DNA from 3 places in the Gordonia sp. IITR100 genome. Region 1 is predicted to be linked to each of the others. Evidence: predicted binding sites of a transcription regulator. Region 1 holds the regulator's gene; each other region holds the start of a gene.
What was found. The regulator LexA, encoded in region 1, represses DNA repair genes until DNA is damaged. The targets are predictions, from matches to a motif close to CGAACANNTGTTCG.
Positions count from the first base shown of each region.

Region 2: the regulator LexA is predicted to act here: its motif matches at 8,025-8,038, upstream of B1818_RS15420 (HNH endonuclease signature motif containing protein).
Region 3: the regulator LexA is predicted to act here: its motif matches at 8,567-8,580, upstream of B1818_RS08265 (HNH endonuclease signature motif containing protein).

Region 1 covers NZ_MVKV01000003.1:163,267-173,751, forward strand. Annotated here, with positions in the region: gene B1818_RS07165 (DeoR/GlpR family DNA-binding transcription regulator) at 1-409, opposite strand, end outside; gene B1818_RS07170 (phosphoenolpyruvate--protein phosphotransferase) at 558-2,267, shown strand; gene lexA (transcriptional repressor LexA) at 2,245-2,949, opposite strand; gene B1818_RS07180 (LysM peptidoglycan-binding domain-containing protein) at 3,174-3,713, shown strand; gene nrdR (transcriptional regulator NrdR) at 3,813-4,313, shown strand; gene hrpA (ATP-dependent RNA helicase HrpA) at 4,287-8,273, opposite strand; gene B1818_RS07195 (aspartate aminotransferase family protein) at 8,356-9,606, shown strand; gene B1818_RS24390 (helix-turn-helix domain-containing protein) at 9,652-9,795, opposite strand; gene B1818_RS07205 (NAD(P)-dependent oxidoreductase) at 9,797-10,485, shown strand, end outside.
Region 2 covers NZ_MVKV01000011.1:5,342-15,826, reverse strand. Annotated here, with positions in the region: gene B1818_RS15455 (LysR family transcriptional regulator) at 1-442, opposite strand, end outside; gene B1818_RS15450 (DMT family transporter) at 539-1,630, shown strand; gene B1818_RS15445 (hypothetical protein) at 1,588-2,187, shown strand; gene B1818_RS15440 (TetR/AcrR family transcriptional regulator) at 2,205-2,810, shown strand; gene B1818_RS15435 (FAD-binding oxidoreductase) at 2,822-4,468, shown strand; gene pta (phosphate acetyltransferase) at 4,511-6,709, shown strand; gene B1818_RS15425 (acetate kinase) at 6,706-7,908, shown strand; gene B1818_RS15420 (HNH endonuclease signature motif containing protein) at 8,066-9,850, shown strand; gene B1818_RS15415 (serine/threonine-protein kinase) at 9,853-10,485, opposite strand, start outside.
Region 3 covers NZ_MVKV01000003.1:406,971-417,455, reverse strand. Annotated here, with positions in the region: gene B1818_RS08315 (RecB family exonuclease) at 1-736, shown strand, start outside; gene B1818_RS08310 (thioesterase family protein) at 804-1,649, shown strand; gene hisG (ATP phosphoribosyltransferase) at 1,728-2,573, opposite strand; gene B1818_RS08300 (phosphoribosyl-ATP diphosphatase) at 2,663-2,926, opposite strand; gene B1818_RS08295 (HAD family phosphatase) at 2,923-3,594, opposite strand; gene B1818_RS08290 (helix-turn-helix transcriptional regulator) at 3,675-4,475, opposite strand; gene B1818_RS08285 (CinA family protein) at 4,540-5,010, opposite strand; gene B1818_RS08280 (alpha/beta fold hydrolase) at 5,129-5,983, shown strand; gene B1818_RS08275 (MFS transporter) at 5,896-7,326, opposite strand; gene B1818_RS08270 (manganese-dependent inorganic pyrophosphatase) at 7,466-8,389, shown strand; gene B1818_RS08265 (HNH endonuclease signature motif containing protein) at 8,606-10,228, shown strand.

The DNA of each region.
Region 1 (10,485 bases):
GGGTTCCCGCGAGCAGGCCGGCGATGGGCAGGCTGTTGGTGAACAGGGTGAGCCTCCGATCGGGAGCGGTCGCCTCGGCCGCGCGGTAGGTGGTGGTGCCGGCGTCGAAGAGCACCGAGCCGCCGTCGGGCGGCAGGAACCGGATGGCCGCCCGGCCGATCGCGGTCTTCTGCTCGATCTGGCTCGACTCCCGTTCGTCGATCCCGAGCTCGCCGAGGGTGCGCATGATCTCGGCGCGCACGGCGCCGCCGTGGACCCGCTGGAGATGTCCGGCGCGTTCCAGTACCGCGAGATCGCGTCGGACGGTCTCGCTGGTGACGTCGAATTTCTCGGCGAGCGCGGCCACGGATGCCCGCCCCGCGAGGCGCACCTCGTCGACGATCGCCTGTTGTCTCTCCTCGGCGTACACACCGCTCCGATCTCCGGTTTCGACCACCCGCTTGTTGAGGCGTGTGGGATTGGATGTTGTAGTAATTGTGTTTACGCCTGTTTGTGTTGACAAGTCAAGCACTTTTTGTAACGGTGGTCACATCGATAGTCGAGTGAGAGGCAAGACGATGGCGCAGATCCTGACGGGAACCCCGGTGGTCGGCGGATTGGCCCACGGTCCCGCGCTGTGGCCGGGCGAGCGACCCGACCACTCGCCGGAGAAGCTCGGCGTCGGTGTGGAGATCGCCGAGGAACGGCGCGCCGACGAGGTCTCGCGCTTCGCCACCGCGGCCGGCGCCGTCGCGGCGCGGCTGCGCACGCGCGCGTCGCAGAACACCGGGGTGACGGCCGAGGTGCTCGCCGCGACGGCGGGCCTGGCCGAGGACCGCGGCTGGATCGGTGCCGCGACCGCGCTCATCGGCAAGGGCGCCCCCGCCGAGGCCGCTGCCGTCGCGGCCACCGAACAGTTCGCGGCGGTGTTCACCAAGCTCGGCGGACTGATGGCCGAGCGGGTCACCGATCTCAACGACGTGCGCGACCGGGTCCTCGCCGAACTGCTCGGCCTACCCGAACCTGGTGTGCCCACTCCGGAGGTGCCGTCGGTCCTGCTCGCCGACGACCTCGCGCCCGCCGACACCGCGGGCCTCGACCCCACGAGCACCATCGCCCTCGTCACCCGCCTCGGCGGACCGACCAGCCACACCGCGATCATCGCGCGCCAGCTGGGGATCCCGTGCGTGGTGGCGGTGGCCGACCTGGACGAGATCGAGCCCGGCACAACCGTTCTCGTCGACGGCAGCACCGGGCGAATCGAGGTGGAGCCCGATGCGGAGGCGGCCCGGGCTCGCGTCGACGAGGATCGGCGGCATGCCGCACTCGTCGCCGGCTGGACCGGTCCGGGGCAGACCGCCGACGGGGTGGCCGTGGCGGTGCTCGCCAACGTCGCCGACGGATCGTCGGCACGCGCCGCGGCCGGGTACCCAGTCGAGGGCGTCGGGCTCTTCCGCACCGAACTCGCGTTCCTCGAGCGTGCCGACGAACCGTCGGTGGACGAGCAGGCCGCGATCTACCGGGAGGTGCTCGATGCGTTCAACGGGCAGAAGGTGGTCATCCGCACCCTCGACGCCGGGTCCGACAAACCGCTCCGGTTCGTGACCCATCCCGACGAATCGAACCCAGCGCTCGGCGTGCGGGGTGATCGGATCGCGCTGGCGCACCCCGAGATCCGCGCGCATCAGCTCGACGCGATCGCGCAGGCCGCGTCGGGGTCGGCCGTCGCGCCGTGGGTCATGGCGCCGATGATCGCCTCGCCGGCGGAGGCGCGCACCTTCGCCGCCGAGGTCCGTGGCCGTGGTCTGGTCGCCGGGGTGATGATCGAGGTGCCCGCGGCGGCGATCCTGGCCGAAGCCGTCCTCGCCGAGGTGGACTTCGTGTCCATCGGCACCAACGATCTGACCCAGTACACGATGGCGGCCGACCGGATGTCGGCCGATCTCGCCGGACTGACCGACCCGTGGCAACCGGCCGTGTTGAGCCTCATCGCGGGAGTCGCGGCAGCGGGCGCACGTCAGGGAAAGCCGGTCGGGGTGTGCGGCGAGGCCGCCGCCGATCCGAACCTCGCCTGCGTGCTCGTCGGTCTCGGCGTCACCTCGCTGTCCAGCGCGCCGGCTGCTGCCGCGGCCGTGGGGGCCCGGCTCGGCGAGGTGTCCGCACCGGACTGCCGGGCCGCCGCCGAGGCCGCCCTGGCCACCTCGGATCCCGCCGCGGCGCGCGAGGCTGCCGCGGCGGTGCTCGACGGTTCGGTCGGCGGAGAGGTCAGACTCGCCGCATCACGGTGACGACCTTGCCGAGGATGACGGCATCGTTGCCCGGGATCGGATCGAACAGTTCGTTGTGCGGCATGAGCCAGACGTTGGGGCCCTGACGCTTGAAGGTCTTCACGGTGGCCTCGCCGTCGATCATGGCCGCGACGATGTCGCCGTTGTCGGCGACGTTCTGCTGCCGGACCACGACCCAGTCGCCGTCGCAGATCGCGGCGTCGATCATCGACTCGCCGACGACGCGCAACAGGAAGAGCGATCCCTCGCCGACCAGCTCACGGGGCAGCGGGAAGACGTCCTCGACGGCCTCCTCGGCCAGGATCGGACCGCCGGCCGCGATACGGCCGAGAACCGGCACGAAGGTCGGCTCGGGAAGCTGGCCGGCCGTCGGGGTGTCCGGCGACGGGGTGTCACTCGGGGCGATGTTGACCGCACGGGGACGGTTCGCGTCGCGCTTGAGCAGCCCCTTGCGTTCCAGCGTCCGCAACTGATGGGCCACCGACGACGTCGAGGCCAGGCCGACCTCGTCGCCGATCTCCCGGATGCTCGGCGGATAACCGCGCTCGCGCACCGAGCGGCGGATCACCTCCAGGACCCCGGCCTGTCGCGGGGTGAGTGAGGCCTCGGCGGCGGCGGCGTCGAACGGGGCCTCGTCGTCGGCGCCCCGCGCTCGGCCGCGCCTATCGCCGGTGTCACTCATGTTCGGTTCCTCTCGTCTTCGGAACGTGCTGGTAGATGGCTTGCGCCGGGTCCGAGCCTAGCGGAGTTCGACCGGCACCTCAAACATTTGTTCGATGTGTCGCGAGACTTTGTCGGGCCGTCGTGCTACAAATTCGAACATCAGTGCATCGAACATCTGATCGATGTTCGAACACCGACCGCGACACCCCGCACGATCCAGACACCAGAACACCGGAGGGCACCATGCGCACCGCCACTCTCGTCGCTCCCGTCCGCACCGACCGTCCCGACGCTGTCCGGCCCCCCACCGACCGCGCCGATCGGGTCCGGACGCGCGCCCCGCTGTCCGACGGCGGCCGGCCGATAGACAACCGGCCGGCCGGCACCCGACCGCGGGGTGCGTCGCCGGTGACCCCGCGGGTGGGCGGTACCCACTGTGGCTCTCCGGTCGGGGTGCGCGGGCGTGGCCCGGTCGGACCCGACGCGGCGGTGTTCCGTCGGCGCCGCCGCACCGCGGTCGCGCTCCTCGCCGGCGTCGGGCTGGCGTTCGTCGTGTGGGTGTTCGGTGTCGTGGGCCAGAACTACTCGGACTCGCTGACCCCGTCCGCCGTGAGTGCCGAGGTCGTCCACGTGCGCTCGGGGGACTCGCTCAGCTCGATCGCCGGCCGGGTGGCACCCGAGATGCCGCGCGAGGTCGTGATCGACGAGATCGTCGCGATGAACGATCTGGGGTCGAGCGCGCTGCAGGTGGGCCAGCCCCTGCTCACCCCCCGGTACCGCTGAGGCCGGGCGGTATCCTCGATGTCACAGGGGCCGGCCGACAAGCGGCGGGGCGCACGCTTCGGGTGCGTTCCAGCGTCCCGCGACCTGCGTGAGGACACGATGCGCTGCCCCTTCTGCAAGAACGACGACACCAAGGTCATCGACTCGCGTGTCGCAGATGAAGGGCAGGCCATCCGCCGCCGTCGCTCCTGTGTGGAGTGCGGTCGCCGGTTCTCGACCGTGGAGAGCGCCGTGCTCGCGGTGGTCAAACGCAACGGCGTGACCGAACCGTTCAGCCGGGAGAAGGTCATGCGCGGCGTGCGGCGAGCCTGTCAGGGCCGCCACGTCGCCGAGGACGCGCTCGCGCAACTCGCCCAGCAGGTCGAGGACACGGTGCGCGCCAGTGGATCGGCCGAGATCCCCAGCAACGAGGTCGGACTCGCCATCCTGGGTCCGCTCCGCGATCTTGACGAGGTGGCGTATCTGCGCTTCGCCTCGGTGTACCGGTCGTTCGACTCGGTGGAGGACTTCCAGCGCGAGATCGACGACCTGAAGGCGGCATCGGGTTCCGGGAGCGCGCTCGCCGAACCCGTGTCAGCCGAGTCGGTCCAGAGCTCGTAGGACCCGTTTCTCCGACACCGGGAACGCGGTACCGAGACGCTGGGCGAACAGCCCCACGCGCAACTCCTCGACGAGCCACTGCGCTTCGTCGTCGACCACCGCCCGCCGGTGCTCGGGTACCTGTTCGATGCGCTGGGCCCACCGTTCGACGACGCGATCGACGGCGGCCACCCCGGCCTGGTCGCGTGCTGCGGACGCGGGTAGTGCCTCCAGACGTGCTTGCGCGCCGTCGAGATAGCGCGGCAGATTCTCCAGGTGGCGTCGCGCGGTGGCCGCCACGAATCCGTCGAACACGAGGTGGGCGACCTGTTCGGCGACGTCGTCGGCAGCCAGCGAACCGGCGTGCCGGTCGATCGCCGCCCGCAGCGGGGCCATCCGTTCGAGGGCCGCGACGGCCAGCGAGAAGTAGTCCGGTGCGGCCGCGGCGACCCGTGGCCGGATCTGTTCGAGCAGCGCCGAGAAGGACTGCGGTGAGCGAACCGCGGCGAGCTCTGCGTCGTCGATGTCGGCGACCGTGTCCCGGGTCGCCCGGCGGGTGCAGTCGGCGAGCAGTGCCTCGATGGTCGAGTACGGGCTCTGGCTCAGGGCGAGTCGTTCGACCGGACTCAGCGAGCCGGCGATCCGCTTGTGCAGCGGAGGTATCGCGAGGTCGAGGAGGGCGACGATCCCTCGTCGCAGGAGGCGATCTCGTGTCTCGGGGCTCGCCGCATCGACGACGACGACGCCCCGCGCGTGGCCCTTCGCATCGGAGACCACGTCGATCGTCGGGTACCGGGTCAGCCGCTGCCCCGCGACATCGACCGTGGTCTGCTCGGCGAGCGAGCCGATCCCGTCTGCGGTCCAGGTCCGATACAGGGTGCGCGACACCGTCTTCGGCGCCGCGGGCGTTCCGGTCTGCTGAAGTTCGGGCAACGAGTCGGCGCGGGAGACGATCCGCCCGGAGTCGTCGGCCACCGCGAAATGCATGCGCAGGTGCGGCGGTACCCGGTGGGTGTCGAAATCGGCTGCGGTCACCCGCATCCCGGTGATCGCGGAGAGCTCGCGCGCCAGCCCGGTGGCCAGCGGCTCTTTGCGCGGGGTGAGCCGGCCGAGCGCGAGTTCGGCGAACCGCTGCGCGGGTGACATGCTCTTGCGCAGCTGTTTCGGTAGCGACTTGACCAGTGCGGTGGCCAGTTCGGCGCGCATGCCCGGTACCGACCAGTCGAAACCGGCCGGTCGGACATGGGGGAGCAGTGCCTGCGGGATCACGACGGTGACGCCGTCGTCGGGTGCGCCCGGTTCGAACCGGTAGCGCAGTTCGAGTCGGGTGTCGCCCTGCTGCCAGGCGCCGGGATAGTCCGTGGGGGCGACGTCGGTGCCTCCCGTGACGTCCTCGGGGCGCAGATCCAGCAAATCGGGTTCGGCACGGCGGGCCTTCTTCCACCAGGTGTCGAAGTGCCGGGCCGAGGTGACGTCGGACGGTAGCCGCTGGTCGTAGAACTCGAAGAGCTGGTCCTCGGTGATCACGAGACCCCGGGTGCGCGTGCGGTTCTCGACGTCCGAGGCGGCCTCGAGAAGCTTGCGATTGCGGTCGAAGAAGGCGTGCTGCGTCCGCCAATCGCCCTCGACGAGAGCGTGCCGGATGAACAGCTCCCGCGAGACCACCGGGTCGATGGGGCCGTAGTCGACGCGCCGGCGGGCGACGAGCGGGACCCCGTAGAGGGTCACGCGTTCGTAGGCCATCGCCGCTCCGCGTCTCGCCGACCAGTGCGGCTCGCTGTGGGTGCGCTTCACCAGATCCCCGGCGAGTTTCTCGGCCCACAGCGGATCGATCCCGGCGACGGTGTGGGCGAACAGGCGCGACGTCTCGAGGACCTCGGCCGCCATGATGAAGGCGGGCGGCTTCTTGGCGAGCGGAGAAGCGGGGAAGATCATCAGCGTGGTGTTGCGCGCACCGGTGAACTCGCGGCCCTCGGTGTTGCGGGCGGCGATGTTGCTGAGCAACCCGGACAGGATGGATCGGTGGACGGCGTCGGCGTCGAGTTCGGTCGGTGCGACCGACCAGTCGAGGTCCTTGACGATCTCGGTCAGCTGCCGATGGAGGTCCTGCCATTCCCGGATGCGCAGGAAGTGGAGGTACTCGCGCTCACACATGCGCCGAAAGCGGCTGGCGGACAACTCCTTGCGCTGTTCGCCGAGGTACCGCCACAGCTCCACGTAGGACAGGAAGTCCGACTGCGGGACGACGAAGCGCCGGTGCTGGGCGTCGGCGGCCTCCCGGTGCTCGGCCGGCCGTTCCCGTGGATCGGGGAGCGACATCGCGGCGGCGATCACGAGAAGGTGGTCGAGACAACCCAGTTCGTGTCCGGCGATGAGCATCCGGGCGACCCGGGGATCGACCGGGATCCGCGACATCGACCGGCCGATCGGGGTCAGTCGCGGGGGCCCGCCCTCGCGCGGGACGGTGATGGCGCCGAGTTCGGTGAGAACACCCATACCGTCGCGGATCGCGCGGTCGTCGGGCGGCTGGACGAACGGGAACTCGGCGATCTCACCCAGTTTCAGCGAGGTCATCTGGAGGATGACCGCCGCGAGGTTGGTGCGCAGGATCTCCGGGTCGGTGAAGGCCGGCCGGGAGTCGAAGTCGTTCTCGCTGTAGAGACGGATGCAGACGCCCGGGGCGACACGACCGCATCGACCGGCCCGCTGCCGGGCACTGGCCTGTGAGACCGGTTCGATGGGAAGACGATTGACCTTGGTCCTGGTCGAGTACCGACTGATACGGGCGGTGCCGGTGTCGATGACGTAGCGGATGCCGGGCACGGTCACCGACGTTTCGGCGACGTTGGTCGCCAGCACGATCCGGCGTCCGTCGGAGGGGGAGAACACCTTCTGCTGCTCGGCGATCGACAGTCGCGCATAGAGCGGCACGATCTCGGCACCGGGCCCCTTGCCGCCGCCGGTTCGTCGACGGAGCGCCTCGGCGGTCTCTCGGATGTCCCGTTCGGTGGGCAGGAACACGAGGATGTCGCCGCGGCCACCGGCCCACAGTTCGTCGACGGCGGCGTCGATGCCCTGGATCTGGTCGAGGTCGGCATGTTCGCCGCCGCCGGCGTCGTCCCCGTCGTCGGGGCGTTCCTGCAGGCTCAGCGGTCGGTACCGGATCTCGACCGGATAGGTGCGTCCGGATACCTCGATGACCGGGACCGAGGTCTTCGGCGTGCTGAAATGCCGTGCGAAGCGCGCCGGTTCGATCGTCGCCGAGGTGATGATCACCTTCAGATCGGGGCGTCGGGGCAGCAGGCGGCGCAGATAGCCGAGGATGAAATCGATGTTGAGGCTGCGCTCGTGGGCCTCGTCGATGATGAGGGTGTCGTAGCGGCGCAGCATGGGGTCGGTGGCGATCTCGCGGAGCAGGATGCCGTCGGTCATGACCCGGACGAGGGTGTCGGCGCCAGACCGGTCGGTGAACCGGACGGAGTAGCCCACCGCGTCGCCGAGTTCGGTGTCGGTCTCGTCGGCGATGCGCTTGGCGACCGAGCTCGCGGCGATGCGCCGGGGCTGGGTGTGCCCGATCGACCCGCGGATGCCACGCCCGAGTTCGAGGCAGATCTTGGGGAGCTGGGTGGTCTTGCCCGAGCCGGTCTCGCCCGCGACGACCACGACCTGGTGGTTGCGGATCGCCTCGGCGATCTCGTCGCGTGCGGCGGAGACCGGTAGTTCGTCGGGGAAGCGCAAAATCGGCACGGTCGCGCGCCGCCGGTCGAGACGGGCGCGTGCCTTGTCGACATCGGCGACCAACTGTCGCCACTTCGCGGCATCCGGGCGCGCGGCGAGCCGATCGATGCGACGACGCAACCGGTCGGCGTCGACGAGGCCCACGTCGTCGAGTGCGCGGAGCAGATCCGAGCGGGGGATGTCCGATGCAGCGGTGTCCGGTGGAGACGGGGACGGGTCAGGTGACGAGGACGGGGCCGACATGATCACTCCAGGATATGGGGAAGCGCCGAGGCCGGTTCACCCCAGTGGCCGCGTGGGCCGCGTGGACCGGCATCATGGGGCCATGGCTGATGGTTCGAGCACTGGTACTGGATCGTTGTGGCACGGTTTCGCCGACATGGGTGCGGTGACCGCGAGCGGGCCGTTCGTCGTGACCAGGGGAGAGGGTGCGCGGATCTTCGACCGCGACGGCAACTCCTACCTGGATGCGACCGCCGGACTGTGGTTCACCAACGTCGGGCACGGCCGGACCGAGATCGCCGATGCCGTCGCGCGCCAGCTCGGCACCCTCGCGCACTACTCTAACTTCGGTGACTTCGCGAGCGACGTCACCCTGCAACTCGCCGAGGAGCTCGGCGCCATCGCGCCGGTACCCGGATCGAAGATCTTCTTCACCTCCGGCGGCAGCGACTCCATCGACACCGCGGTCAAACTCGCCCGCCGCTACTGGGTGGAGCAGGGCCGCGAATCCAAGCGGGTCGTCGTCAGCCGCACCAAGGCCTATCACGGGATGCATGCCGCGGGTACCTCGCTGGCGGGCATCCCGCTCAACCACGACGGCTACGGCGAACTCATGCACGACGTCCAGAACGTCGAATGGGACGACGCGAAGAGCCTGCTCGGTCTCATCGAGCGCGTGGGCGCCGACAACATCGCCGCGTTCTTCTGCGAGCCCATCATCGGCGCCGGCGGCATCTATCTCCCGCCGGAGGGCTACCTCGCCGAGGTGCGGGACATCTGCCGCGACCACGACATCCTCTTCGTCGTCGACGAGGTCGTCACCGGCTTCGGCCGCATCGGCGGCGAATCCTGGTTCGCCTCCGCACGATTCGGCCTCGAACCGGACATGATCACCACTGCCAAGGGGCTCACCTCGGGGTATGTCCCGATGGGCGCGGTGTTCATCGCACCGCGGATCGCCGAGCCGTTCTTCGCCGGTGGCGTCTGGTGGCGGCACGGGTACACCTACGGCGGCCACGCGGGCGCGGCGGCGGCGGCCCTCGCGAACCTTGAGATCATCCGGCGAGAGAACCTGCTCGCCGAGGCGACACGGCTCGAGGGCGACCTCGCCGCCGCGCTGTCGCCGCTCGCCGACCTCGACACGGTCGCCGAGGTCCGGACCGGACTCGGCGCGGTCACCGCGGTACAGCTGGCCGACCCAGCGACGGCGCCGGCCGCGGTGGTCAAGCTGCGCGAACATGGGGTGAGCACCCGGGCCGCAGGTCAAGGGGCGCTGCAGATCTCGCCCGCGTTCGTGATGACGACGGCCGAGGTCGGCGAACTCGCCGACCGGATGCGCGCAGCGCTGAGCTGACGCCGCAGGCCACGCCTTGTCGTGGTCATCCCGACGATCCGGAGGTCATCGCCGGGCCGCCGTGATGGTCTGCATGTGTTCCTCACCCCAGTCGCCCAGGGGTGCGAGTGCCCGGTCGCGCGCCGCGCCCTTGGGCGTCAGGCTGTAGACCACCCGGGGCGGTACCTCCTGGTAGACCTCACGATGCACGATGCCGTCCCACGCCGCGGTGACGGTGATCGGTCTCGGACCGATGGGGTCCGCACTCGCACAGGCATTTCTGGCCGCTGATGTCGCGACGACGGTGTGGACTCGCACCCGATCGGCGGCGGACAAGGTGGCCGCGGGTGGGGCAACGGTGGCCGAGGACGTCGCGTCGGCGGTGGTCGACGCCCGCCTGATCATCACGTGTCTGCGTGATCAGGAGACCACCCGCGAGGTGCTCGGATCGATTCCGGCCGAGGCGTTCCGCGGGCGACTCGTGGTGGTCCTCGCCTCGTCGACACCGGACGAAGCCCGCACGACCCAGTGGTGGGCGGATGAGCGCGGTATCGACGTCCTGATCGGCGCCATCATGGTTCCGACTCCGGTGATCGGGACACCGGGAGCTCTCGTCCTCTACAGCGGACGGGAGGACCTTCTCGAGCGGCATCGGCGCCAGTTGGAGGTTCTCGCACCGAGATCGGTGTTCGTCGGGGCCGATCCCGGAGATGCCTCCGTGCTCGACACCGGCATGCTGGAGATCTTCTTCAGCGGGATGACCGCCTTCCTGCGTGCGGCCGCGCTGGTCACCTCCGCCGGTCACACCGCGTCGGGTTTCGTCCCGATGGCGACCGAGATGCTCGACATCCTGCCGGAGACCTTCCGAGGACTCGCGGCCGACGTCGACGCAGGAGAGTA
Region 2 (10,485 bases), on a different contig from region 1:
GACTGTCCTCGACATAGATCTCGATGTCGGGCGCCGCCGACGACGGGCCCATCAGCTCGATGAGGCGGAGATCCAGTCGCAATCCGGGGAACTCGCGCGAGATGGTGGCGACGATCGGCGGGATCCAGGTGGCGCCCGCCGAGGCGAAGTAGTTGATGCGCAGCTGACCGAGCCGGCCGTCGCGCAGCTCCGAGATCAGACCGTCGATACGGGCGATCTGCTCGAAGACGGTGTCGGACTCGCGGGCCAGGATGGTGCCGGCCTCGGTGGGCACGATGCCGCGACCGTCTCGCTCCACCAGCGACAACCCGGTCTCGCGCTGCAGGGTGGCGATGTGCTGGCTGACCGCTGACGGCGTGTATCCGAGCGAGGCCGCGGCTCCGCCGATGGACTGTTCGCCGATGACCGAGCGCAGAACCCGAAGGCGGTGGATGTCGACCATGGGGCGACGATACCGCGGCAACTGTGCAGCGGCGCTGAAATGTTCGGAACAAGTATTCACTTGTCCTGAAGTGCCGGATGAGTGAATCTGGAACACATGTCCTCGCGCCCGACACCGGCATCGGCTGGGTCCGCCACCGCTTCCCTGCCGGCTCTGGCCGCCATCGTCACCGTCGTGCTGTGGGCGTCGGCGTTCATCGGCATCCGCGCGCTCGGTGACACGTTCTCACCGGGTTCCATGGCGTTCCTGCGGTTGCTGGCTGCGGTGATCCCGCTGACGCTCATCGTGATGGTGGTACGTCTTCGCGCACGGACAACCGGGGCGTCGGCCCGTCCGCTGCTACCGCGCGGCCGTGCGCTCGCCCTGGTGACGGCGTACGGGGTCGCTTGGTTCGCGGGCTACACCGTTCTGCTGAACTGGGCCGAACGCCACCTCGACGCCGGGACCGCGGCGCTGCTGGTGAACCTGGCACCGATCCTCGTGGCCGTCGCCGCGGGACTCTTTCTCGGAGAAGGGTTCCCGCGTCACCTCGTGATCGGTATGACGATCGCCTTCGCCGGTGTGGTGCTGATCGCCGCCGGCGGGTCCGCCACCGCGGACGCGCACGCCGACTGGCTCGGCATCGTGCTCGGGGTCGCCGCGGCGGTTCTCTACGCGACCGGTGTGCTGATCCAAAAATCGGCCCTACGCAGCGTCGACGCGCTGACCGCGACCTGGCTCGGTGCGGTCGCCGGTCTCGTGGCCACCGCGCCCTTCGCCCCCGTCGCCGTAACCGAGCTGTCCGGCGCCGAGTCGGGGGCGATCTGGGCGGTGATCTACCTCGGGGTCGGGCCGACCGCGATCGCGTTCTCCACGTGGGCCTATGCGCTGGCCCGCACCGACGCGAGTGCGATGGCGGCCACCACCCTCGTGGTCCCCGCGATCGTCATCGTCCTGTCGTGGGCGCTGCTCGACGAGTTGCCCACCGGCGTCGGCATCGTCGGGGGACTCCTTTGTCTCGGTGGGGTCGCCATCGCCCGGCGGTTGCTGCCGATGAGGCCGCGTACGGGCCGGTCGGCGCGTAGCCTGGACGTGTCGTCGCCGACGATGACGCCCTCCGATATACGACGCGTTTCCGGCACGACCGCAACCGAGGAGACATCGCCATGCGCAAGTTCGTCGCCGGCCTCGCCATCGGCGGATCGCTGACTTTCGCCACGGCGACAACGCTTCTGGCTGTCGACTCGGAGTCGCCCGCGGCGTCGCCCAGTGTGAACTGCGGACCGCTCACCGGTTCCGGACCGATCCCCGGGTGTTCGTACCGCGTCGACGGGACCCGGTTGCAGATCGGTCTCTACAACAATGCGACGCGCAATCCGGCGGTGGAATGCACCCTCACACCGAGCGGCGCGGTCCACCCCACCGCCGCCACCACGATGGGGCCGGGGTCGCGTGGGGCCCTCACGGCGTCGGTGTATCCGAATGTGCCGAGGACCTTCGTCGTCCATTGCCTCGGCGGCGGTGCGGGCGCCGACCGCGTGGACCGGCAGACCACGATCACCGCGCGCGCCGAGACGCCGGAGCCGGCGCGGACGACGCCTTCGGTCCGCCGTACGTCACCGGCGCCTGTCCCGTCGGCGCCCTCGACGTCATCCGAACCGGATGATTCCGCCGGGATCACCACGACACCTCCGACCACCGAGGACGCCGCACCGGAGCGCGCCGTGATCACGACGACCACCACGACGGTTCCCGCCGCATCCTGATTCGCTACGGTTTTCGCATGGATCGTGACCGCATGGTGGATGTCGGAGTCGGGCTGGTGTCCCGGTTCGGGGCCAAGACGCTGAGTCTGACGTCGGTGGCCCGGCACGCCGGGGTGGCGCGGGCGACCGCCTACCGGATGTTCGGCGGCCGCGAAGCGCTGGTCACGGCCATCGTGGAACGCGAGGTGTCGCTGCTGCGGGTCAAGTTGATCGAATGGTCGGCGACCGCGCCCGACGCCGCGGGCAAGATCCACGCGCAGGTGGTGAACGTGCTGCCCTACATCCGCAACCACGACGCGTTGCAGTACGTGCTGCGCAAGGAGCCGGAGGAAGTGGTCCGCGCGCTCGTCGCCACCAACGATTCGGCCGGGCCCACGCTCATCCATCAGATCGTGTCGGAGGCCCTGCCCGATCTGGAACCCGAGATCGGGGACCAGCTGTTCCCCACCCCGCGGGGGGCCGCGGAGTTCCTCGTGCGCACCATCTACTCCCTCATGCTCATCCCCGACAGCTTCCTGAGTGACGAGCAGATCGCCGAACTGGTCGTGCGGGCGATCGTCCGAGACGACACCGAGAGCGGTGGCGCGCCGACGGGCGGCAACCGGCCGGGCCCGGTCCGATGACCGGTGAGCACATGTCCGACGAAACCGCGATCCCCGTCGTGGGGATGCTCCGCCCGCGGTGGGGAGACCCGGCGCGCACCGCCGAGCTGCCCGGCGCCGCAGCAGCTCTGGCCGGGGACCGGGAAGCCGCCGCCGGCGTCGACCCGGACACCATCTCGCCGGCTCTGTCGACGGTCGATGCTGCTGTCCGCGAGGATATTTCGGCGGTCGTCGGCGCCGACAACGTCTCCGACGCGGACGCGGCACGGGTGCAGCACACGCGCGGGTACTCCACCCCGGACATCCTGCGGTTGCGCGCGGGTGACGCCGACGACGCGCCCGACCTCGTCGTGTACCCGGGCGACCACGACGAAGTGGTCGCGATCCTGCGGGTGTGTTCGGAGCGACGGATCGCGGTGGTGCCGTTCACCGGCGGGACATCCGTGGTGGGTGGGTTGACGCCGGACCGCGCCGGACTCGCCGGCGTGATCAGTCTCGACCTTCGCCGCCTCGACCGCGTGGTGGAGATCGACGAGATCTCCCGGACGGCGACCCTGCAGGCCGGTCTGCGCGGACCCGCGGCCGAGGCGCTCCTGCGCGAGAAGGGTTGGACCATCGGTCATTTCCCGCAGTCCTATGAGGGCGCCGGAATCGGTGGCTATGCCGCCACTCGCTCGGCCGGCCAGTCGTCGGCCGGATACGGGCGCTTCGACGAGATGGTCGAGGGCCTCGTGTTGGCGACTCCGCGCGGAACCATCGAACTCGGTACCGCGCCGCGGTCGGCGGCCGGACCCGACCTGCGTCAGCTGGTCCTCGGGTCGGAGGGCGTGTTCGGTGTCATCACGAGCGTGCAGATCCGTATCCGCCCGGCCCCGACGACCCGCGTCTTCGACGCCTGGCGGTTCGCCTCGTTCGCCGAGGGCGTGACCGCTCTCCGTCGGCTGGCCCAAGACGGTCCCCTGCCGACGGTGCTCCGGCTGTCCGACGAGGTGGAGACGGCGTTGAATCTCGCTGATCCCGCCGGCGCCGGGAGCGAAGCGAGCGGGCCGGATGACGCCGGCGCCGGGAGCGGTGAGGGCGATGGCGATGGCGATGGCGGCGGGTGTCTGGTCGTCGCCGGGTACGAGGGTGCGGCCGACGAGGTGGCGCGGCGACGCGATGCGGCATCGTCGGTGTTGATCGACGCCGGTGGCGGGGCGCTGGGGGAGGGTCCCGGAGAGGCCTGGCGGACAGGACGTTTCGCGGGACCGTACCTTCGCGACCCGTTGCTCGATGCCGGGGTGTTGGTCGAGACGCTCGAGACCGTCGCGTTCTGGTCGCGGCTGCACGACGTGCGCGCCGCGGTGACGGCCGCGCTGACGGACTCGCTCACTGCCTCGGGTACGCCGCCGCTGATCATGTGCCACGTGAGTCACGTCTACGCGTCGGGTGCCTCGCTGTACTTCACGGTCGTCGCACCGTTCGCCGACGACCCGCTGGCGCAGTGGGGGGCGGCGAAAGTCGCGGCCAATTCCGCGATCCGGGCGTCCGGTGCCAGCATCACCCATCATCACGCGGTCGGGCGGGATCACCGTGACGCGTACCACGACGAGATCGGGCCCCTGGCCCTGGACGCGTTGCGGTCGGTCAAGGCGTCGCTCGATCCCGACGGTGTGTGCAATCCGGGTATTCTCCTCTGACGCCCGACTCCGGGACCGGGGTTGCCCGGTCCGTCCGCCACTATGCTGGGGCGCATGGCCACGGATAGAGTCCAGACCGCCGACGCCGACGGACCCGCGAGCGCGGATCAGATCGTCGCCGACCCCACGACCAGCATCTACATCGCCTCGGCCGAAGGCGAGACCGGTAAGTCCATCGTCGCGCTGGGGTTGCTGGCCCTGCTGTCGGCGACCGGCGGGCGGGTCGGGGTGTTCCGTCCGATCTCGCGGACGGCCGCGGAGGATCGTGATCCGATCCTCGATCTCCTCCTCGACTACGAATCCGCCGACCTCCCGTACGAGGACTGTCTCGGTGTCACCTACGAGGAGGTGCACAACGATCCCGAAGGCGCGGTCGCCGAGATCGTCGCGCGCTTCCACGCCATCCAGTCCCGCTGCGACCGCGTGGTCATCGTGGGGTCGGATTACACCGACGTCGGCACCCCGTCGGAGCTGAGCTACAACGCCCGGATCGCCGCGAATCTGTCGGCGCCGATGGTGTTGGCGATCAAGGCGATCGACCGGTCGCCGGAAGAGATGCACGGATTGGCCGAGGGGCTGATCGCCGAGGTGACCGCTGCCCATGCCACCCCCGTCGCCCTGGTTGCCAACCGGTGTGACCCCGATCGCCTCGACGAGATTCGGGACCAGTTGCGCAGCACCGGGATTCCGGCGCTGTGCCTACCCGAGGAGCCGGTGCTCTTCGCCCCCACGATGGGGGAGCTCAAGGAGGCGCTCGGCGCGACGATGTACAGCGGTGACGAGGAATTGCTCGACCGCGAGGCGCTCCGGGTGATGGTCGGTGGCATGACCGTCGAGCACATCCTGGAGCGGCTCACCGACGGCACCGTCGTCATCACGCCAGCCGACCGGTCGGATGTTCTCCTCGCACTCGTGAACGCCAACACCGCACAGGGTTTCCCGCGTCTCGCCGGCATCATCCTCAACGGCGGACTCAAACCGCACCCGATGATCGAGGCGCTGGTGAGCGGGTTGAAGCCGACCCTGCCGATCATCAGCTGCCCGCAGGGCACCTACGACACCGCGCGTACCGCCGCTCACACGCGCGGCAAGGTGGGGGTGGGCTCGGTACACAAGATCGAGGCCGCACTGGCGATGATGGAGACCCATGTCGACCCCGAGAAGGTCATGCGCAACCTCAACGTGTCGACGCCTACCGTGGTGACGCCGCAGATGTTCGAGTACCGCCTGATCTCCCGTGCGCGCGCCGACCGAAAGCACATCGTGTTACCGGAGGGCGACGATGACCGGATCCTGCGGGCCGCCAACAGGCTTGCGCGGCGCAGCGTTGCCGACCTCACTCTGCTCGGTGATCCCGAAGCGGTGCGCGAGCGTTCCATCGAACTCGGACTCGACCTCTCCGACGTCACGGTCATCGACCCGGCCGAGTCGGAGTATCTCGACGAGTTCGCCCGGATCTACACCGAGCTGCGCAAACACAAGGGCATGGATCTGGAACGGGCCCAGGAGAAGATGCGTGACGTGTCCTACTTCGGCACGATGATGGTGCACACCGGGCGCGCCGACGGGATGGTGTCGGGGGCGTCGCACACCACGGCCCACACGATCCGGCCGGCCTTCGAGATCATCAAGACCAAACCGGGTGTGTCCACCGTGTCGAGCGTGTTCTTCATGTGCCTGGCCGACAAGGTGCTCGCGTACGGCGACTGCGCCATCGTCCCGGATCCGTCCGACGAACAGCTCGCCGACATCGCCATCTCCTCGGCGCAGACGTCCGCGGCCTTCGGTATCGATCCCCGGGTCGCGATGCTGTCGTACTCGACCGGGACGTCCGGATCGGGTGCCGACGTCGAGAAGGTCAAGACCGCAACCGAACTCGTGCGCGAGCGGCAACCCGATCTGCTGGTCGAGGGGCCGATCCAGTACGACGCCGCGGTGGAACCCTCAGTGGCGAAGACCAAGATGCCCGACTCGCCGGTGGCCGGCCGTGCGACCGTGCTGATCTTTCCCGACCTCAACACGGGCAACAACACGTACAAGGCGGTGCAGCGGAGCGCGGGGGCGGTCGCGATCGGCCCGGTGCTGCAGGGCTTGAACAAGCCGATCAACGACCTGAGCCGCGGCGCCCTCGTGTCGGACATCGTGAACACGGTCGCCATCACCGCGATCCAGGCCCAGCAGGAAGGTGTTGACCCACTCGCCGAGAACGTCGCCTCCGCCGAGGCCGAGGGTTCCCGATGAGCGGGGCGTCGGGTGCGGTGCTGGTGCTCAACGCCGGCTCGTCGTCGCTGAAATACCAACTGGTGCAACCGGCGGACGGCACAGTGATCGCGGAGGGCGTCGCGGAGCGGATCGGCGACTCCGGTTCGTCGATGACACACGAACAGAACGGCGAGACCGTCACCGAGACACTGGAACTCGACGATCACCTCGCCGCGGTCCGACGGGCGGAGCGCTTCTTCGCCGACAACGGAACCGATCTGGCCGACGCGGGACTGAGTGCGGTCGGGCATCGGGTGGTGCACGGTGGCCGGTCGTTCTACGAGCCGACGGTGGTGACCCCCGAGGTGATCTCGGAGATCGAGCGGATCTCCCCGCTGGCGCCGCTGCACAATCCGGCCAACCTGGTCGGTATCCTGGCGGCCCGGGAGTTGCTCCCCGATGTCCCCTCGGTGGCCGTGTTCGACACCGCGTTCTTCCACGGTCTCCCCGACGCGTCGGCGACATACGCGATCGACCGTGCGGTCGCGGACGAACATGCGATCCGCCGCTACGGTTTTCACGGCACCAGCCACGAGTATGTCTCCGGTCGGGTGGCCGAGTTCCTCGACCGCGACCCGGCGTCGCTGAACCAGATCGTGCTGCACCTGGGCAACGGCGCGTCGGCGTCGGCCATCGCGGGCGGGCAGCCGATCGACACGTCCATGGGGATGACCCCGCTCGAGGGGCTGGTGATGGGGACCCGCAGCGGTGACCTCGACCCCGGGCTGGTCCTGCATCTGAACCGGGTGGCGAACCTGTCCGTCGACGAGATCGACACGCTGCTCAACAAGCGTTCGGGACTTCGAGGTCTGTGCGGCGAGAACGACTTCCGCGCGATCACCGAATTGATGGACAACGGTGACGACGCCGCCCGACGCGCCTTTGACGTCTACATCCACCGTCTGCGCCGCTACCTCGGTGCGTACGCGTTCGCCCTCGGCCACGTCGATGCCATCACTTTCACGGCCGGGGTGGGGGAGAACTCCGCAGTCGTCCGCGCCCGTGCGCTGGCGGGGTTGGAAGGGTTCGGGATCATCGTCGATGACGAGCGAAACGCTCAGCGTGGCAAGGAGGCTCGACGCATCTCGGCCGACGACAGCGCGGTGGACGTGCTCGTAGTCCCGACCAATGAAGAGCTGGCCATCGCGCGGCAGTCGGCGGCGGTGGTGGCCGGGTAATTCTAAGTCGCAGGATTGAGCGAGCCTCGGCTGCCCCTACCACGCACCACCGACAAGATGAGCTCTGCGGATGGTCAACGAAAACCATTGCACGCCAGCGGCATAGCCGTTACACTCGATCATGTATTCGTGCAAACGTCTCCGGGGGGGGGTGACAATGTCTGACGAATCAATAACGCCGCAACCGCGCGCCGTCGAGTTGGTGGCCGATCTGCACGCGACCCTCGACAAACTGCAGACCGTCGACTTGTCCCCGTGTACCGACGAAGAACTGATGGAAGTCGCCGCCGCTACCGAACGCGCGATCGCTCGAACCACTTACGCCGGCGACCGCCAAATCGCCGAAATCGAGGCTCGTGATCTGCCCCGCAAGACCGGCTGCCGAACACTTATGCAGTTCATGACCCATCGGCTGCGGATCTCCAACCCGATGCGTCGACGCAAGCAGCTGAACGCCACCGCCGCGCTGACTTGCCTCAACGGCGACCGTCTCGAACCTGAACACCCCACGCTGGCAGAAGCTTTCGCCACCGGATCCGTGGGAACCGGGCACGTCCAGGCCGCCATCGATGTCCTCGACCAGATCCCGCATGCTGTCGAACACGACGTGAAAGTCGCCGCCGAGCGGCAGATGGCCGAGATCGCCGAAGCCCACACGCCCGCCGAGATCACCCAGCTCGGCTCGCGACTGCTCGCCCACCTCGATCCCGACGGCACGCTGTCCGACGACACCGAGCAGAAACGACGCCGCGGCCTGTGGATCGGACGCCAACGAGCCGATGGCACCGCCAAGATCTCGGGCACCCTCACACCCGAACTCCACGCCCGCCTGACGATGATGTTCGCGGTCTGGGGCAAACCCGGACTCAACAACCCCGACGACCCCGCCTCACCGTCCGGACCGGCCGGCACCGCCGACCCCGACGCCCTGGCCTCGGCAGCCGACCGCGACGGTCGCACCCTCGCCCAGACCAATCACGACGCGCTCGACGCCGCACTGGCCGCCGGATTCGCCGACGGCGCACTCGGGACGTCGCATCGCGGCCTGCCCGTCCAATTGATCATCAAAGCCGACCTCTCCGACCTGATCCGGGGAGCCGGACTCGCGACCACCGCCACCGGCACCCTGCTGCCCATCCGGGACTTGATCGCGATGGCCGGTGACGTCCAGCCGTGGTTGGCGATCTTCAAGGACGCCACCACTGTGCCGCTGCACTTCGGGCGCGGCAAACGCCTCGCCACCCGCGAACAGCGCCTCGTCTCCTTCACCCGCCCCGACGGGGAAGTGTGTTCGGCACCAGGATGCGATCAACCCGCCACCCACATCGAGCTTCATCACGCCGAACGAGACTGGGCCAAGGGCGGTCTCACCGACATCGACGACCTCGCCCCTGCTTGCCCGCGACATAACCGGATGGTCGGCGACCAACCCGGGCAGTACACCACCCGAATCGCCCGATCCGGACCCGACGAAGGCCGCTGCGTCTGGCGGTTGAACGCCGAAGCCGGCGCACCGCCCAATCCCGGTCGCCTGAACCGCCGACCCGACATACCCCGGCGGTTCGCAGAACATCTGAACACCGTGCGCGACGAGATCCACGGACCGACCACACAAGGGTTTCGCGGGCTCGGTCGCCGGACCCTTCGTGACGCGCCCTCCGCAAGCTCCGGGCGCTCCTCAGGGAGCAGGGGTGACGCGCCCTCCGCAAGCTCCGGGCGCTCCTCAGGGAACCGGGCTGACGCGCCTTCCGCAAGCTCCGCAGGGAGCCGGGGGCCCGGCGATCAAGCGCGCCGCTCATGGCTGAAAACCAGCCACGTCATCGACGTCCGACCACCACGGCGCGTGCGTCGTACCCGCATATCGCTTGTCGAGGCCCACCTCGCGGAGCTCTTGCGCGAAGACCCTCTCGTGCGCAACGCAGCAGGGACGTTCTTCGAATAGCCCTAGAACAACGTATTCGGCCGGACGTAGTTGGCGAGGTCGACGAGCATGAACCGGTGGTCCCGGTTGGTGCGGGTCAGGCGGGCCAGTTGGCGCAGTGAACGTTCGGTGCCGGTGCGAATGCCGTACTCGGTGAACGGGAAACCGAGCAGAGTCGAGGGTTCGTTGTCCTGCTTGGCGTCGTCGGGATTGTCATGAATCCAGCCCAGCGCGGTGCCCAGCACTATGAGCAGCATCCGCGCCTTGCGTGGTTCGGTGTCCGGGATCTGCTCGAGACGTCGTGCGGCCTCGACGATCTGCTCGCGGGTCACCTGCGAGGTGGGTCGCCCGTGCACGAGCGCGATGATCGCCGTCGCGCGCGCGGTGTTGAAGTGGCGGCTGGTGGCCGGCACCTCGTCGAGCGGCTGGATCGCGGCATCGATGTCACCGGCCGCCACGGCGAGCCGGGCCAGACCGAACGCGGCGGTCACGATGCTGTGATCGGTCAGCCACAGATCGTGATAGTGATGTTGCGCAACGTCATACAGTTTGGCGATCTTCTCGGCAGACTTCGCCGGACCCTTCTCGTCGGCCAGCCAGCGGCCGATGAGTTCGGCGGTACCGGCGACGGCGAGCTTGGGCGCGACCTCGCCCGG
Region 3 (10,485 bases), 240 kb from region 1:
CTACCGTGCGATCGACCGCTTCCCGGAGACCCCCACCACCGCGCAGACCAGGGGCACCGTCGTCCATGCCGCGCTGGAGAATCTGTTCGACCTCCCGGCCGAGCTCCGCACGCAGGACTCGGCCGAGTTGCTGGTCGAAGGCGCCTGGGCCGCGATGTGCGAGGGCGACCCCGAGCTCGCGAAGGTCATCGGCGAAGGTGGCCAGGCCGCGTTCCTCGCCGATGCGCACAAGCTCATCGCCACCTACTACACGATGGAGAATCCGACCGCCTTCGACGCCGACGCGGTGGAGGAACACGTCGAGATCGACGCCGACGACATGCTCATGCGGGGGTTCATCGACCGCATCGACGTCGCGCCGACCGGCGAGATACGCGTCGTCGACTACAAGACCGGGCGGTCGCCGGGTGAGGCGTACGAAGCCAAGGCGTTGTTCCAGATGAAGTTCTACGCGCTCGCGATCCTGCGCACCCGCGGAGTCGTTCCCGCCCGGTTGCAGCTGATGTACCTCTCCGACGGGCAGCAGCTGATCTACCGCCCGGACCGTGACGAGCTGCTCCGCTTCGAGCGCACCCTGCGCGCGATCTGGCAGGCGATCCGCACGGCCGTGGCCTCGGGCGACTTCCGGCCGAAGAAGTCGTGGTCGTGCAAGTTCTGTGAGCACCGCGCCCGGTGTCCGGAGTTCGGGGGCGTCATCCCGCCGTACCCCGGTCCCCCGGCGGGTTTCGCGGTCTGACCAGCCCCGACGTCCACGGGACGCCCCCGCCCCGACCCATTATGTCGGCAGTCATAGAGTGACTCAGGTGGAGAACTCGTACTACGAACCCATCGATGCCCCGTCGGATGCTGCCCGTGACGAGGGCGACTTCGAGTACTTCCGCCCGACCGAGGCGACGCTGAGCGTGTGGTCGCCGACGATGCAGCACGGTGGTCCCCCGTCGGCCCTGCTGATGCGGTCGTTGCTGCGGTGCCAGCCCGACCCGGCTCAGCACTTCACGCGTGTGACCACCGAGATCCTCGGTCCGGTCGGGCTGGGCGTCAACCGGGTCGCCGCCCGGGTCGTGCGGCCGGGCCGCCAGATCAGCCTCGTCGAGACCGAACTGCAGGTGCAGCAGGCCGACGGGACGTTCCGCGCCGCCGCCCGCTCGGTGGGGTGGCGGCTCCGCGTCGCCGAAACCGCCGAGATCGCGAACGGTCCCGATCCCCTGACGCCCGGACCGGACGAGTCGAAGGCGGTGATCGGCTTCTCCGACGACAACGGCGAGGCGGTCGACTGGGGCACCCTCGGGTTCATCGGCACCATCGAGTCGGTCCGGGCCGAGGGGCGCAACGGCTCGACTCCCGCGGTGTGGCTGCGGCCGGCGATCCCGCTCGTCGCCGACGAGAAGACCGAAGACCTGGAATCGATGTTCACCGTCATCGACGTCGCCAACGGGTTGGGCACCCGACTCCGCCCGAATCAGTGGACGTGGATGAACACCGACACCACCGTGCACCTGACGCGCGTCCCGAGCGGACCGTGGGTCGGCATCGACGCCCACATGATCGCCGGTCCGGACGGGTTCGGCAGCACCTTCGCCGACCTCTACGACGCCTCCGGCCACATCGGCCGGTCGGCCCAGACGGTGATGCTCAGCGCGGCCCAATAGCCACAAACCCACCACTAATCGGCAAACCCACCAGCTGCGAGCTGGTGGGTTTGCCGAAAATGGGTGGATTTGCCTCCGCTAGAACCGGCAGGACCGGATGTCCGTCGCCAGGATGGCCTTGGCGCCGAGCTCGGACAGCTCGTCCATGAGGTTCTGGTGGTCCTTGCGGGGCACCATTGCGCGGACCGCGACCCAGTCCGGGTCGGCCATGGGCGCCACGGTCGGCGACTCGAGGCCCGGCGTGAGCGCCGACGCCCGATCGAGAAGCGAACGGGGGCAGTCGTAGTCGATCATCACGTACTGCTGTCCGAACACCACGCCCTGCACTCGGGCGACGAACTGCCGTTCGGCCTTGGTGAGGTCGGCGTCGCGTCGGGAGATCAGGACCGCCTCGGAATCGCACAGCGATTCACCGAATGCCACCAGGCCGTGCTGACGCAGCGTGCGACCGGAACCGACGACGTCGGCGATCGCGTCGGCGACACCGAGCTGGATCGAGATCTCGACCGCACCGTCGAGCCGGATGATGTCGGCGGTGATGCCATGACCGGCCAGGTCCTCGCGCACGAGGTTCGGGTACGACGTGGCGATGCGTTTGCCCGCGAGATCGGCCACTGCCCACTGCTGGTCGGCCGGAGCCGCGTAACGGAAGGTCGACGAGCCGAAGCCCATGGCCAGCTGTTCGCCGACCTCGGCGCCGGAGTCGCGAGCGAGGTCACGTCCGGTGATGCCCAGGTCGAGCCGGCCGGAGGCGACGTAGATCGCGATGTCCTTGGGACGCAAGAAGAAGAACTCGACGTCGTTGTTGTTGTCGAGGACCGTGAGGTCCTTGGCGTCGGTCCGGCGGCGATAGCCGGCCTCGGAGAGGATGGCCGACGCGGATTCGGAGAGCGCACCCTTGTTGGGTACGGCCACTCTCAGCATCTCGTTGTCCTTTTCGTGGAGTGCGCCTGCGGGCGCGGGGATGGAGCAGAACTGTGTCGTGTGGACTGTGTGCGGACCGGGTCAACCGGTCACAGATGTCGGTACACGTCCTGCAGCGTCAGTCCCCGCTTGATCATCATCACCTGCAGCCAGTAGACGAGCTGCGAGATCTCCTCGCCGAGCGACTCGTCGGATTCGTGTTCGGCGGCAAGCCAGACCTCACCCGCCTCTTCGATGATCTTCTTGCCCAGGGTGTGGACACCGGAGTCGAGGGCGGCGACGGTACCCGAACCCTCGGGACGGCTCTGCGCCTTGTCGCTGAGTTCGGCGAACAGCTCCTCGAAAGTCTTCACGATTCCTCATTTTTGCATGTCGAGATGCGCGCGAGACCGCCGGTCCATGCACCGGCGACATCGTCGAGGTCCAGCCCGACCAGACTGGTCCGGAAGACGCGCAACCGGCCCGGCTCGACCGGTGCCGCGGACTCGACGACGAGCGTCGGACATCCGGCCGCCGATGCCGCCTGGGCGCCGGTCGGCGAGTCCTCGACGGCCAGACAGTCGGCCGACGGGACACCGAGCAGTTCCGCCGCGCGCAGGTAGGGATCGGGCGCGGGTTTGCCCACCGCCACCTCGTCGCCGCAGACCGTCGTGGTGAAGCGTCCACACCCGATGGTCTCCAGGGCCACCTCGGTCAACTCCCGCACCGTGTTCGTCACCAGCACCATGGGGATCCCTGCCCCGGCCACCAGGTCGAGTGCTTCGGCTGCGCCGGGACGCCACGGCAGGTCGTCGGCGAACAGTTCGGCGACCCGATCGAGAGTCCAGCGTCCGTCGGCATCGGGATCGCGCTCCGCGGCGGACAGACCGGCCGCGTCATGCACCTTCGCCAATGCGTCCGGCAGCGAGTTCCCGAGAGTGGATTCGCGGAGTTCCGGTGACATGACGATGCCGTGCCGGGCGGCCAGTTCCGCCATCGCGACGTCCCAGATCGGTTCGGAGTCGAGCAGCGTGCCGTCCATGTCCCACAGCACGGCAGCGGGGAGTCGCGCACCCGAGGGTGAGGTGGGGCCGGCGGTGGAGACGGTGGGGGCGGTGTCGGTCACCCCTGCATCATCGCAACCCACCGCTCGGTGGGCTCGTCGGCGGGGTAGAACAGCTCGATGGTCAGCTCCTCGAGGGTGACATCGCGTGGGGAGCCGAACGTCGTGAGGGTGCTGAAAAACGACAGCACCTGATCGCCGAGTGCGAGCCGGAACGGCACCAGCAACTGCGGTTGTCCCCCGACTCCGGCACGGTCGCGGGCGAGACGTCCGTCGAGTGCGGCGACGGTCGGATATCCCGAGACCTCCCGTTCGAGGGCGGCGAGGCGCGGATCGCCGGTGATCCGCGCCATCCGCCGGAGCAACTCGAGCAGGTAGGTCGCCCACTCGTCGAAGTTGTGCGTGGCCCGCGCGAATCCGTCCGGATGCAGCGACACCCGGAACAGGTTGACCGGTCCGGTCTGCAATTCGGGCGGCAACAACTCGAGAAGGGTGAGCGCGGTGTCGTTGGCCAGCACGACGTTCCAGGTCCGGTCGAGCGCCATGCCCATGTTCGGGTTGTGGGCGTCGAGCAATCGCTGGACCGACGACCGGACGTGGGCCATCGTGTCCGAGTCGAGCGGTTCCTCGCTGTAGCGGGGTGCGTGCCCGGCAGCGAGGAGCAGCGAATTTCGTTCTCGCAGTGGAACATCGAGCCGCTCGGAGAGCGCCTCGAGCAGCGCCGGACTCGGGCGTGACCGGCCGGTCTCGACAAAACTGAGGTGACGCGGCGAGACACCGACCTCGTAGGCGAGATCCAGCTGGCTCACCGAGCGGCGAGAGCGCCACTGCCGCAGCATGCTTCCCACCTCGACGGTCATGGGGTCATGGTAGGTCCCGGGCGGGAGCGCGGCGACTACCTCACGGGTAACGGTCGTCCGGCGATCAAGACCGCAGACAGGACTCGATCAACTCCAACGAGTGTCCGATCGTCTGGGCGAGGACCTCTTCGGGTTCACCGTCGAACACTTCCCGGGAGGCGCTGACGCGGCCGCGGTGATCCAGTCCGAACCACACCGTTCCCGGTGCCGCCTCGTCGGGTTCGGGACCGGCCTCACCGGTCACCGCGACGACGAGGTCGGCGTCGAACAACCGGGCGGTCGATGCCACCATCGCGCGCGCCGCGGTCTCGCTCACGACCGGCCCCTCGGGCACGTCGAGCAGTTCGTACTTGACGTCCTTGTGGTAGGCCACGACCCCGCCGCGGAACCACGTACCCGCGTTCGGCGCCTTGCTCAGTTCGGTTGCCAGGTTCCCGCCGGTCAGCGATTCGGCGACCGCGATCCGGACGCCTGCTTCCATCGCGGCGTCCGCCACGCGCTTGCAGGTCTCCGAGAAATTACTCACATCCGACATGTGTCGCTCCCTTCGTGTCCGCGTCGACCATCGCTGGTTGGTATCCACAGGGCCGCGCCTCGAAACGACTACCTGGTAGGTAGTGGTGCCGGCGGCGCGGGTGCGAGACGTTGGGGACATGACCCGCATCGAGAACGACCCCGTTCGCACACGGCACACGACGGTGTTGATCTCGCCGGCGATGGGAGTGCCGGCGCGTGTGTACCGGCGCTTGACGGAGGCCCTGAGCAGAGCCGGACTCGACGTCGTGATCGTCCCTCGGCGAGGGATCGAGGAGGGAAGCGAGCCACCGTCTCGACGTTCCGACTGGTCCTATGCCGACGAGGCGGACGATCTGGCCGACGCCGTGACCGCCGCCCGGACGGAAACCCCGGAGACGAGGGTCCTGGTGCTCGGTCACAGCCTGGGTGCACAGCTGGCGGCGTTGGTGGCGTCACGGACCGATCGTGCTCCCGACGGGATCGTGGCGATCGGCGCCTCGGTCCCCCACTTCCGACACTACGGCGCACGCGGGATCCCGCTCGCCGCACTGGCCGCGTCGGTCACGCCGGTCGCGGCGGTGCTCGGCCGGTGGCCACGACGCGGCTTCGGCGGTCCGACGCCGCGCACGCTGATGCGGGAATGGGCGCGCATGGTGCTGACCGGGTGGGCGCCGTTCGCACTCGACTCCCGAATGCGGTTGCCGGCGTTGTCGATCCGGCTGCACGACGACGAGGTCGTGTCCGGCCGCGCCGCGGACGCCTACGACGCGGCGTTCGACAAGGACGCGATGTCGACACTGTGTTACCGGGCCTCCGACGGTCCGGCCGGGGGCGTCGCGACGCACCTCGGATGGACGCGGACGCCTGATGGGATCGTCGAGCTGATCGCGCGATGGTGGGAATCTCACGCCGTCCAGGAGCCCGATCGGGACTCGACGCGGTCGCGTGTGCGCACGGCGGTTCGTTCCGCCCAGGCGCCGGTGGCGAGATAGGCCAGCACGGCGATCGCCACGCCGCACAGCGTCACCACCATCCAGAACGGTCGTGCGGTGGCGCTCAGGTCGTCGGCCACCGTTCCCACCCGTCCGGAGAACGCGATGGCACCGGACACCGCCACGCCCAGCGCCGTCCCGACCTGGCGCCCGGTGGACGCCATGGCGGAGGCGAGTCCCGCCTGGGTTCGCGGCATGCCCGACACCGCGGCATTCGTGATGGGCGCGTTGACCAGTCCGAAGCCGATGCCGAACCCGAGGTAGGCCGCGCCGAGGTAGGTGAACGGGGTATCGGATCCGACGCCGAGGAGCAGCACTCCGCCCGCCGCCATCCCGATCCCGCCCGCGAACAGTGGCGGCCGGGACCCCCGCGCGGCGACGAGGCGTCCCGAGACCGGCGCGCAGGACGCGGCGGCCAGAGCCAACGGGATCAGCATCAGACCCGCGCCGAGCGGACTCAGTCCGCGGACTTCTTGCAGGTACAGGGTGTTGACGAACAGGAACCCGCCGGTCGCCGCGAACGCGATGACCGCGCACACGACCGCGACGGTGAACGGCACACTGCCGAAGAACCGCGGGTCCAGGAGCGGCTCGTCGCGGCGCAACTCGTAGCAGATCAGGACCACAGACGAGCACGCAGCGACCGCAAAACAGCCGACGATGACGCCGGACCTCCAGCCCAGCACATGCCCTTCGATGATCCCGAACGTCACGGTTCCCAACAGCACGAGGATCAACAGCTGACCCACCACATCGGCCCGTCGAGGCTGTGGCGCCCTCGACTCGGGGACGTACCGCCGGCTGAGAACGAGGGCGAGCACGCACACCGGGACATTGAGCACGAAGATCGCCTGCCAGCCCAGGCCAGAAACCAGCGCACCACCGACGACCGGGCCGAAGGCCAGACTCGCCCCGAATGCGCTTCCCCACAACCCGATCGCCCGCGCACGCGCCTTCGGCTCGGTGAACTCAGTGGTCACGATCGACAGGGCCACCGGGTTCAGCATCGAGCCACCGACCGCCTTGACAGCCCGGGCCGCGATGAGCACCTCCGGTGTCGGCGACACCGCGCAGAGCACCGACCCGGTTCCGAAAATCGCGAGGCCGACCCCGAAGATGCGTCTGCGACCGAGCCGGTCGCCGGTGGTGCCACCGAGGATGAGCAGGCTCGCGACGACCAGCGTGTACGAGTCGACCACCCACTGGAGCTGAGACGGCGTGGCGTCGAGATCGGCGCCGATCGACGGCAGCGCCACGTTGACCGCGGAGATGTCGAGGCCGACGAGGAACATGCTCAGGCAGCAGACGACCAGGATGACGCGTCGACGCCCGGTCGTGGACATGGGGCCAATGTAGAACCCCGACCCCGGGCGCGGGCGCCGACCCGGTGAGGATCATGCTCACGGGGAACGAGACCCGCGAGGCGCCGGGATCGTCGTAGTCTGGGCCCACGCGCACCGCCGAGGAGAAAGCCGAGGTCCCATGTCGAAGATCCTGGTGTTCGGACACCGCAACCCCGACACCGATGCCATCGGGGCGGCGATCGGCCTCGCCCACCTCGAAGCCGCGCTCGGCAGCGATGTCGAGGCCGTTGCCCTGGGCCGACCGAGTCTCGAAACCACCTTCGCACTGGAGCATTTCGGACTCGACGCGCCGCGCGTCATCGAGACGGCCGCGCCGGCGAAGGTCATGCTCGTCGACCACAACGAGCGCCAGCAGAGCGTCGCCGACATCACCGACGTGACCGTCCTGAAAGTCATCGACCACCATCGGATCGCCAATTTCGAGACGGCAGCGCCGCTGTACATGCGCGTCGAACCGGTCGGATGCACCTGCACGATTCTCACCCGGATGTACGCGGAGAACGGGGTCGAGATCCCGCGTCCGCAGGCGGGCATCATGCTGTCGGCGATCATCTCCGACACCCTCTTGTTCAACTCCCCCACCTGCACCGACGCCGATCGCGCCGCTGCCGCCGAGCTTGCCGACATCGCGGGCGTCGACGTCGACGAGTACGGCGACGCGCTTCTACGGGCCGGGACCGCGCTCGGCGACGAGCCGGTGTCGGCGATCATCGGACGGGACTCCAAGAGCTTCGACATGGGGCCGAAGACGGTACGGGTCTCGCAGGTCACCACGGTCGACTCCGCCGAGATACTCGACCGTCGCGACGAGTTCCTGACGGCAATGACCGCCGAGAAGGAGGCAGCCGGCTACGACCTCTACCTCCTGCTCATCACCGATGTGATCAAGGCCGACTCGGACCTGCTCGTGGTCGGCGAACCCGCCTCGGCCATCGAGCAGGCGCTGGGTGTCACCGTCGCCGACGGCCACGCCTTCGGCAAAGGCGTCGTCTCGCGCAAGAAGCAGATCGTCCCGCAGTTGACCGAAGTGCTGGACGTCTGAGCGGTCTCTGGCCTCCCCGCGCACATCCGCAGCCGAGAGAGGACTCGTAACAACAAAATTCGAGGACAACCCAAACCGGCGCCCCATCTACCACAACGCACCGACAAGTTGTCGCCGACGAATACCGTTGCACAACAGACACTTTCGAGTTGCGAGATGCCGACTGTGGTGTACACTCGAACGTACATTCGCGGCTACGGTTCTTGGGGGGTGGCCATGTCTGACGGATCAGCGACGCCGCAGCCGCGTGCCGTCGAGTTGATCGCCGACCTCCACCGCATCGTGGACGAGTTGCAGACGGTCGACCTGGGGCCGTGCACCGATGCCGAGTTGGCCGAAGTGGCAGCCGATACCGAGAAAGCGATCGCACGGTTGACTGTTGCTGGTGACCGGCAGATCGATCAGGTCGAGGCCCGCGACCTGCCCCGCAAAGCCGGGTGCCGAACACTCATGCAGTACATGACCCACCGGCTACGCGTCTCCAACCCGATGCGACGCCGTAAGCAGATGGACGCCACCGCCACCCGCACCAGCCTCGGCGGCGAGGTCCTACCACCTGAACACCCCACCCTGGCCGAAGCGTTCGCCGCAGGAGCGGCCGGTTCCGCGCACGTGCAGGCCGCCCTCGATGTCCTCGACCAGATCCCCAACGCCGTCGCACACGATGTGAAAGTCGCGGCTGAACGGCAGATGGCGGAGATCGCCGTCGACCACACACCCGCCGACATCACCCAACTCGGTGCCCGGTTGCTGGCTCATCTCGACCCCGACGGCACATTGGCTGATGACACCGACCAGAAACGACGCCGCAACTTGTGGATCGGCCGCCAACGCGCCGATGGCACCGCCAAGATCTCCGGCACCCTCACACCCGAACTCGCCGCCCGGTTGACGATGATGTTCGCCGTATGGGGCAAACCAGGACTCAATAACCCCGACGACCCCCACTCACCGTCCGGACCCGTCGGCACCGCCGACCCCGACGCCCTGACAGCCGCGGCCGACCGTGACAGCCGCACTCCCGCGCAGGTCAACCACGACGCCCTCGACGCCGCACTCGCCGCCGGATTCGCCGACGGGACCCTTGGAAAGTCGCACCGCGGGTTGCCCGTGCAACTGATCATCAAAGCCGACCTCAACGACCTCATCCGCGAAGCCGGACTCGCCACCACCGCCACCGGCACCCTGCTTCCCATCCGGGACTTGATCGCGATGGCCGGTGAGGTCCAGCCGTGGTTGGCCATCTTCAAAAACGCCACCGCCGTCCCCCTGCACTTCGGGCGCGGGAAACGACTCGCCACCCGCGAACAACGCCTCGTCTCGTTCGCCCGCCCTGACGGCGAAGTGTGCTCGGCGCCCGGGTGTGATCAGCCCGCCACCCACGTCGAGCTTCATCACGCCCAGAAGGACTGGGCCAAGGGTGGTCTCACCGACATCGACGATCTCGCCCCAGCCTGTCCCCGTCATAACCGCATGGTCGGCGACAATCCCGGCCAGTACACCACCCACATCGAACGCTCTGGACCCGATGAAGGCCGCTGCCTCTGGCGACTCAACGCCGAACCCGGCGCACCACCCAACCCCGAACGCCTCAACCGCCGACCCGACATCCCGCGGCGATTCACACAACACCTGAACACCGTGCGCGAGCAGATCCACGGGCCACCAACGCGGTCCGGCGATCACGCGCGCCCGAACAACCGGCACCACGACGACGCGCGTCGATCATGGTCGAGAACCAGCCACGTCATCGACGTGAGACCACCCCGACCCGGCCAACGACAGCTCCGACCCTCCCTCGTCGAAGCATTCCTAGCCGAGTACCTCGCACGCAACTGACTGCGCTACAGCGCAAGAGGACCCGTCGTAGCTCGTCGACCTCCTTCGTCCCTTGCTCGGCCCGGCGGCTATCGCTCCTCATACCTCAGTGTCTGCGGCCTGACGGCCGTCGTGGACTGCGAAAGAACCCGTTGCGCTCGGCGCGAGCCCAATCACTGCTCCCTGAGGAGGCCGGAGCATGCGGAGGCCTTCACGAAGGGTCCTGGTGAGTCGGGTTGCGAAGACCCTTCGTGACGCACCCTCCGCAAGCTCCGGGC